Regions from separate parts of the Candidatus Sarcina troglodytae genome, predicted to be linked through region 1. Evidence: riboswitches for the same ligand, from Rfam matches in the RefSeq annotation. Region 1 holds a riboswitch; the other holds the start of a gene.
The links. Region 1 has a riboswitch for FMN ahead of ribD (bifunctional diaminohydroxyphosphoribosylaminopyrimidine deaminase/5-amino-6-(5-phosphoribosylamino)uracil reductase RibD). Riboswitches for the same ligand answer to the same signal wherever they lie in the genome.

Region 1 (4,407 bases):
TAATATTTCCTCCTAAATAATCTAACTAATTTTAATAATTTATAACTTAACTTTGCATATTTATAAAAATCCATTTTCTAATAAAAAATTTTTATCAATATCCTTTATTTCAGTTTTTTTATTAATATCAAGTAATTTTTCTACATATTTTGCTATTAAATCACACTCTAAGTTCACAAAAGATCCAATACCTTTTTTTAGAAGTATTGTTTCTTCTTCTGTATGTGGAATTATTGATACTTTAAAAATTTCATTATCTATATATGCAACTGTAAGACTAACTCCATCTACTGTTATTGATCCTTTAAAAATTATATATTTTAACAAATTAAAATCAGCACTTATGCTAATCCATACAGCATTGCCCTCCCTCTCAAAAGAAATTATTTTTCCAACTCCATCAATATGCCCGCTTACTATATGACCTCCCAATCTGCTATTAAAAGTTAACGCTCTTTCTAAATTAACCTCACTATCTATACTTAAATTTCCTAAATTACTCCTTTTTAAAGTTTCTGGCATCACATCTGCTTTAAAGCCATTCTCCAAAATTTTCACTACTGTTAAGCACACTCCATTTACCGCTATACTATCCCCTATTTTCGTTTTTTCCAACACTTTAGAACATTCTATATATAAACTTGATGATATATTTCCACTGTCTATACTTTGAACTTTCCCTATTTCCTCAACTATCCCAGTAAACATAAAATACCTCCTTATTAAATCTGCCATAAAACTAATTTTTAAATTTAGTTACTCAACTTTTCTTTCAGCTAAACAATTAAATCTCTCTTTATTTGAAATACCCTTCAATAAATATATCTTCATCTAAAACATCAACCCTTAAATTTTTAAGATTAAATGCTTCATTCAATTTATCAATTCCAACGCCTTCAACTGGAGTTTTAGCTAATTTTCCCCCGATTATTTTAGGTGCTATATATACCTGAACTTTATCAATAATTTTTTCATTAAGTGCTGAAAAATTTAATGTTCCTCCACCCTCTAATAAAATACTATCTATATTCATAGCACCTAATTTATTCATTAAATCATTAAGATTCACTCTTCTCTCTTTTTTATCAACAATTAAAACTTTAGCTCCCAAACTCTGAATATATTCTACCTTTTCCTTATTTGCAGAACATGTAGTTGCTATTATTGTTTTATCTCTATACTCATCAACTAAAACATTAGATTTTAGAGGGATTCTAAGTGTACTATCTACAATAATTCTTATAGGATTTTTACCATTTTCCATTCTACAAGTTAATTTTGGATTATCTTTTATCACAGTATCCACCCCAACCATTATTGCCGAAACCATATTCCTAGTTTTATGAACATGACTTCTTGACTCCTTCCCAGTTATCCATTTTGATTCACCATATTTCGTGCATATTTTTCCATCCAATGACATTGCACATTTCATAATGACAAAAGGCTTTTTACTTGTTATATACTTCATAAAAATTTCATTTACTCTTTTACACTCCTCTTCCAAAACTCCTACACTAACCTCGATGCCTGCATCTATTAGCTTTCTTACTCCATTTCCCGAAACCAAGGGATTAGGATCTAAAGTGCCTATTACAACCCTCTTTATTTTTTTTTCTATAATTTTTTCTACACAAGGTGGTGTTTTACCATAATGAGAGCAAGGTTCTAAAGTTACATACATAGTAGCTCCCTCCACATCTTCCATAGCATTTTTAAATGCATCTATTTCAGCATGATCTCCTCCATAACATTTATGAAAACCACTCGCCACTATTCTTTCATTTTTTACAATAATAGATCCTACCATTGGATTTGGATTAACTTTTCCTATTCCTTTTTTAGCATTTTCTAATGCTAAACTCATATAAAAGTTGTCCACATTAAGCACCTCCTAACTAAAAAAATAAAAGCCCTAAAGAAAAATCTTTAGGGCTCAAAATTATCATTTCTATAAATTTGATTGCATTTAAAAATATATAAATAAAATCCAAATTTCATGTTATATAAACATTCTATTCAAAAGATTTTAAAGCATAAATATGAATTTTAATACACTATAATTTATATTTAAAAATTAAAAAGCTCTGAAATAATATTATTTCAGAGCATAAATACAAATCAAACACACGCATCATCTAAACTAATGCTTTTTCATTTTCTTCTTTCATCCAGACTTTACTGTCGGCTTTGGAATCTCACCAAATCTGCCTTAATTAGGCTCGCGGGCTTTACCGCCGGTAGGGAATTTCACCCTGCCCTGAAGACTTTTTATTAATTTTTATGTTTTTATTTTAACATATTCACATTTAAAAATAAATAACATTCATTAAAATTTAATATAAATATTTTTAATTTACTAATATTTATATATGTATGAGTTCATAAAAATATTAATAAACTTTAATATTTATTTAAAAATTCTTTTTTTATTCTCCTGTGAAATATTTTCCTAATATAATATAATATATATTAAATGAGATTAGGAGGAATTTTAATGAAAATTTTTTACGGTTCATATGGTTTTGATATACTATCTATCTTTTTGATGATATTAAGTTGTATATTAAGTCTTTTTAACATCACCTCTATTATAGGTTTAGCTATTTTTATTTTTGCCATATATAGAGCTTTTTCAAAAAAAACATATAAAAGAATAACTGAACTTAATAGATTCACTTTTATTGTTAACAATATATTATCTAAGTTTAATAAAAAACTCCCAGATACTCTTCCTAGATTAACTTTTAATAATATTCCTTCATTTTTTAATCAAATAAAATATGAAGTACAATATAAAATAACTAATTTCAAAAAATACAAAATTGTTAAATGCCCAAAATGCAAACAAAAATTAAGACTTCCTCGTGGAAAAGGTGCTATAATTGTTACTTGCAAATCTTGTTCACATAAATTTAACCTAAGAACTTAATGTCATTTTAATATTTTTTAATGATTGTTGATTTTAGATAAGCTAAACTATTTTTTTACTTTACTAAAATCAACATATTTTTTTATTCTTAAACTTTTCTATAAACCTCTATATTTGCTACACCTAAATTTCTTGGTATTAAATCACCTTTTATTTCTTCTCCATTTATAAGTATTTTATTTTCATCAAATTTCACCACTTTTATTTTATAATTTTCTTTTTCATTATTTATTTCTAATTCAAAATCTCCCAATGAATCTAACACTAGAGGATTTATTTTATATCCTTCATTTTTATAAGTCTTAAATCCTAAAAGCCATTCAAGTCCAACTTTATACATCCAACCTGCTGTTCCAGTATACCAACTCCATCCCCCACGTCCTCCATGAGGTTCTCTCATATAAACGTCAGCTGCCATAACATATGGCTCTAGTTTATATTTCTCACAGTCATCTTTGTTCTTTGTATGATTTATTGGATTTATCATATTAAAATATTTTAATGCTTTCTCACCCATCCCAAGTTTTGCAAAAGCTAAAACGACCCAAGTTGCAGCATGTGTATATTGCCCTCCATTTTCTCTAACTCCAGCTACATATCCTTTAATATAACCTGGCTCCTCTTTTTTAGACTTTTCAAATGGTGGAGATAGCAATTTTATTATATTTAAATTATCATCAATTAAATATTTTTCAACAAAACTCATAGCCTTTTTAGCCCTTTCTAAATCTCCAGCATGAGATATTACTGACCAACTTTGTGCTAATGAATCTATTTTACAATCAATATTTTCCTTTGAACCAAGTGGAGTTCCATCATCAAAGTAAGCCCTTCTATACCAACTACCGTCCCAAGCATTTTTCTCTAAATGTTCCCTTATAAACTCTTTCATTTTTAAATATTTTTCTTTATGCTCAACATCATTCATATAAGTACAAATATCATCAAATCTTGAAAGTATATCATATATAAACCAACCAAGCCAAACACTTTCACCTTTTCCTTCATTGCCAACAGTACTCATACCATCGTTCCAATCTCCACTCCCCATAAGAGGAATATTGTGAATTCCAAATTTTAATGATTTTTCTATAGCTTTTATACAATGTTCATATATGCTTCCCATTTTTGATGATTGATTAACTATTGTATATCTTTCATCTTCACCAGATTTTAAAGGTTCATCTTCTAAATAAGGAGATACTTCATTTAAAATCGTATAATCTCCAGTAAAGTTTATATATTCGGCAGTAACATATGGAAGCCACAAAAGGTCATCTGAAAATCTAGTTCTTATACCACTATTTATTATAGGATGCCACCAATGCTGAACATCCCCTTCTATATACTGTCTTGACGCACTTTTTAAAATTTGCTCTTTAGTTATATTAGGCTTTATAAGACCGATAGACATAGAATCTTGAAGTTGATCTCTAAATCCATAGGCTCCTCCTGATTGATAAAAAGCTGTTCTC
Region 2 (4,407 bases), 760 kb from region 1:
GTGATAGAGTAAGTCTTATTGAATGGGCAAATTATATAGAAGATTTGATTCCATCAGAGTATCTTTATATAAATATAAAAAAGATTCCTGAAAAAGGAGAAAATTTTAGAAAAATAATTATTACTAGTTTCGGGGATAGATATAATTACATAAAGGAGATTAAAAAATGTTAGTTTTAAGTGTAGATTCATCTTATAGTACTGCAACTTGTGCTTTAATTAAAGATGATAAAATTTTAGCTGAAATAAATTTAAATGATAAAAAGCAACATTCTGTTATACTTATGCGTTTAATAGATTCTATTTTAAAAGAATATGAAATAGATATTAATGATATTGATGCTTTTATAATCAGTAGAGGTCCTGGTTCATTTACCGGTCTTAGAATTGGTATGGCTACTTTAAAGGGTTTAGCTTTTGCATCTAAAAAGCCTTTAATTTCTGTATCTACATTAGATGCTTTAGCTTATAATTCTATATCATTCCAAGGAATAATTTGTCCTATAATGGATGCTCTTAGAGATAATATATATACTTGTCTTTATAAAAATGAAAATAATAACTTAACACCTTTAATTAAAGAACAATGCTTAAACATAAATGAGTTAATAACTATTTTAAAAGAGCAAACTTTACCTATAATTTTTGTTGGAGATGGAGTAGCTAAACATAAAGAATTCTTACAAGAAAACATTCCAAACAGCTTCTTTGCACCAAATCATAGTAATTTTCCTAAAGCTTCTTCTGTTGGAGAACTTGGAATTAAAAAAATTAATGATGGGATTATAGAAAATATTGATTCTATTAATCCTATTTACCTTAGAAAATCTCAAGCTGAAAGAGAATATGAAAAAAGAATGGAGATTTAAACCTATGGATGTAGATATAGTTCCTATGGAACTTTGCCATATTGATTCTGTTGTTAAAATAAGCAAGGAAAGTTTTCCTGTTTCTTGGAGCAAAGAATCTTATATAAATGAAGTTAAAAATCCATTAGCACATTATTTAGTAGCTATTTTTAATAACAAGATTGTAGGATTTATTGGTGTTTGGATAGTAATTGGAGAAGCTAACATAACCAATATTGCAGTATCTAAAGATTTTAGAGGGCACGGTATTGCAAATTTATTAATGGATACCGCACTAAATCTATGCAAAAAAAACAATGTAATAGACATCAATTTAGAAGTTCGAGCTTCAAATATAAAGGCTCAAAACCTTTATAAAAAGTTTGGCTTTATTGAAGAAGGAATTAGAAAAAAATACTACGAAGATAATAAAGAAGACGCCATCCTTATGTGGATACATAATCTTTAATTTTAAAAAAGCTGTATCAAAATCTGATACAGCTTTTATTTTTTTATATACTTTCTCTTTTAAAAACTTTTCCTACTAATCTTCTATATAGTAAAAATGTTACAACAGACGCTATAATCGCTTTTATTCCATTAAACGGAACAAGCCCAATTAATATATAATCAACAAGCTCAGCACCAACTAAATGCATACCATAAAGAGGTAACAAAAGATATATATTGGCTAATATTCCTACAACTTGCATACATATAGCACCAATTATCATACCTATTACTGCACTTTTTGCACTATTCCACTTTCTATATATAACAGCTGATGGAACTACTAAAGATATTCCTATTAGAATATTTGCAATTTCTCCAACAAAAGCTGATTGTGTTCCTTTAACTAATACTATTAAAATATTTTTTACTATTTCTATAATTATTCCTGCCATTGGTCCAAACGCAAATGCCCCCATAAGAGCTGGTACATCACTTAAATCAATTTTTAACCATGGAAACGGAGTTATAGGAAATTCAATATACATTAAAACTAATGCTATCGCACACAATAGTGCTATTTTCATAAATTTGTTCAAATCTTTTTTTTGCCCCATAATTTTTCCCCTTATAATATTATTTTTTTCGGAGCTTTATCACAATTATTCTATTTGCACTTAAATTATTTTTAAAATTTAAAATCCCCGATGAATAAATCATCGGGGTTACTGATATCATTACAACAAGAATATATTTATGACACATCTTCTCTCATCCAGACTTTAACTGTCGGCTTTGGAATTTCACCAAATCTGCTACTAAAAGCTTGCGGGCTATAACCGCCGGTGAGGATTTACGCCTCGCCCCGAAGATTCTATTTATTTACACTATTAATCTTATCAATATTGCAGTTTAATGTCAATATTTTATCGTAATGTTTTTTTAAACATCTTTCATAGAAAGTGATATTCTCTTTCTTTTTTCATCTATTTCCAATATTTTGACCCTTACAATATCTCCAACCTTTACTATATCTAATGGATGTTTTACAAATTTATTTGCCATTTGACTTTTATGAACTAAGCCATCTTGATGAACTCCTATATCTATAAAAGCTCCAAAATCCGAAACATTTCTTACAGTTCCCATAAGAAGCATATCTTTCTTTAAATCTTTTATATTTATAACCCCTGATTTTAAAATAGGTTTTGGAAGTTCTTCCCTTGGATCTCTTCCTGCTTTTTTTAATTCTTTTATTATATCTTTTAACGTAAGAATTCCCACACTCAACTCATCAGCCAATTTATTAATACCAATAATCTTTATCTTTTCATCAATATCTTTTAATTTTCCAAGTTTCAAATCTCTTTTATCATATCCTAAAATTTCTATTAATTTTTTAGCAACCTCATAAGATTCTGGATGAACAGATGTATTGTCCAAAACTTCATCGCTTTCTGAAACTCTTAAAAATCCAGCGCATTGCTCATACACTTTTTTTCCTAATCTTTTTACTTTTAAAAGTTCTTTTCTATTTGTAAACTTTCCATTTTCTTCTCTAAAATCCACTATATTTTTAGCTATTGTTCCATTTATTCCAGCTATATAACTCAAAAGAGATGGAGTGGCTATATTTAAATCTACTCCCACGTTATTAACACAATCCTCAACTACACCTTTTAGGGATTCATCTAATTTTTTGGAACCTACATCATGCTGATATTGTCCAACTCCTATAGCTTTTGGATCTATTTTAACAAGTTCAGCTAATGGATCTTGAAGTCTTCTACCTATAGATATTGCACCTCTAACTGTAACATCTAAATTAGGATATTCCTTATTTGCAAGTTCTGATGCTGAATAAACAGATGCCCCAGCTTCTGATACAATTACATAATATAAATCCTTTCCTTTTTCCTCTTTAACCTCTTTAATAAGCCTTTCAATAACATCTTCTGACTCTCTTGAAGCCGTTCCATTTCCTAAAGATATAACATCTACATCATGTTTATAAATTAACTCTTTTAAAATTCTTATACTTCCATCTATATCATTTTTAGGCATTGTTGGATACACCGTTGCATTTTCAATAAATTTTCCTGTATCATCTAAAACTGCAATCTTGCATCCTGTTCTAAACCCTGGATCAAAACCAATTACAACTTTGCCTTTTATAGGTGCTTGCATTAAAAGTGACTTTAAATTCGCCTTAAATATACCAATTGCACTTTCTTCCCCTCTAGATGTCAATTCAGATCTAATTTCTCTTTCTATCGAAGGATAAATAAGCCTTTTAAAAGAATCCCTCACCGATTTTTTTAAATATTCATCAGTTACTTCATTATTTTTTAAAATATTTTCTTCTAAATAATTAATTACTCTTTCATCATTAAAATTTAATTTAACTTGAAGTACCTGTTCTTTTTCTCCTCTGTTTATAGCTAAAATCCTATGAGACGGAATAGATTTTATAGGCTCTTTATATTCATAATACATCTCATAATTATTTCTATCATCACTTTTTCCAATAGTTTCTATGCTTCCTTTTTCTTTTATAAACTCCCTTATCCATTTCCTAAAGTTTGCATCATCAGATATTATTTCACTTATTATATCCATAGCCCCCTTTAAAGCATCCTCTTCTGACAAAACCTCTTTTTCCTTACTTATATATTTAGAAGCTTCACTATTTAAGTCACCTGAAAAAGTACCTTCCAATATAACTTGTGCTAGGGGCTTTAATCCCTTTTCAGTAGCAATTATAGCCCTTGTTCTCTTTTTAGGCTTAAAAGGTCTATATATATCCTCAACCTCTGTCAAATTTTTACATTGTATAATTTTATTTTCTAAATCTTGCGTTAAATTTCCTTGCTCTTTTATAAGCCTAATAACATCTTCTTTTTTATTTTCTAATCCTCTTAAATAAGTAAGTCTCTCAAAAAATATTCTTAATACCTCATCACTTAATCCTCCTGTTTTTTCTTTTCTATATCTAGCTATAAAAGGCACAGTATTTCCATCATCCAATAATTCTACAACACTTTTAACTTGTTTTTCAGATATATTAAGCTCTTTAGCCAAAATTTCATTTATACTTTGCATAACTTTTT

Region 2: linked by a shared signal. The riboswitch ahead of HH195_RS08730 (ECF transporter S component) and the one ahead of ribD (bifunctional diaminohydroxyphosphoribosylaminopyrimidine deaminase/5-amino-6-(5-phosphoribosylamino)uracil reductase RibD) in region 1 are both predicted to bind FMN.

The regions. Positions count from the first base shown of each region.
Region 1 is NZ_CP051754.1:237,551-241,957, reverse strand. Features, by position in the region: gene HH195_RS01080 (bifunctional 3,4-dihydroxy-2-butanone-4-phosphate synthase/GTP cyclohydrolase II) at 1-1, opposite strand, end outside; gene HH195_RS01075 (riboflavin synthase) at 61-708, opposite strand; gene ribD (bifunctional diaminohydroxyphosphoribosylaminopyrimidine deaminase/5-amino-6-(5-phosphoribosylamino)uracil reductase RibD) at 797-1,882, opposite strand; FMN riboswitch at 2,156-2,272, opposite strand; gene HH195_RS01065 (zinc ribbon domain-containing protein) at 2,498-2,932, shown strand; gene HH195_RS01060 (glycoside hydrolase family 94 protein) at 3,021-4,407, opposite strand, start outside.
Region 2 is NZ_CP051754.1:1,908,803-1,913,209, forward strand. Features, by position in the region: gene tsaE (tRNA (adenosine(37)-N6)-threonylcarbamoyltransferase complex ATPase subunit type 1 TsaE) at 1-173, shown strand, start outside; gene tsaB (tRNA (adenosine(37)-N6)-threonylcarbamoyltransferase complex dimerization subunit type 1 TsaB) at 167-868, shown strand; gene rimI (ribosomal protein S18-alanine N-acetyltransferase) at 846-1,316, shown strand; gene HH195_RS08730 (ECF transporter S component) at 1,360-1,914, opposite strand; FMN riboswitch at 2,057-2,174, opposite strand; gene HH195_RS08735 (Tex family protein) at 2,240-4,399, opposite strand.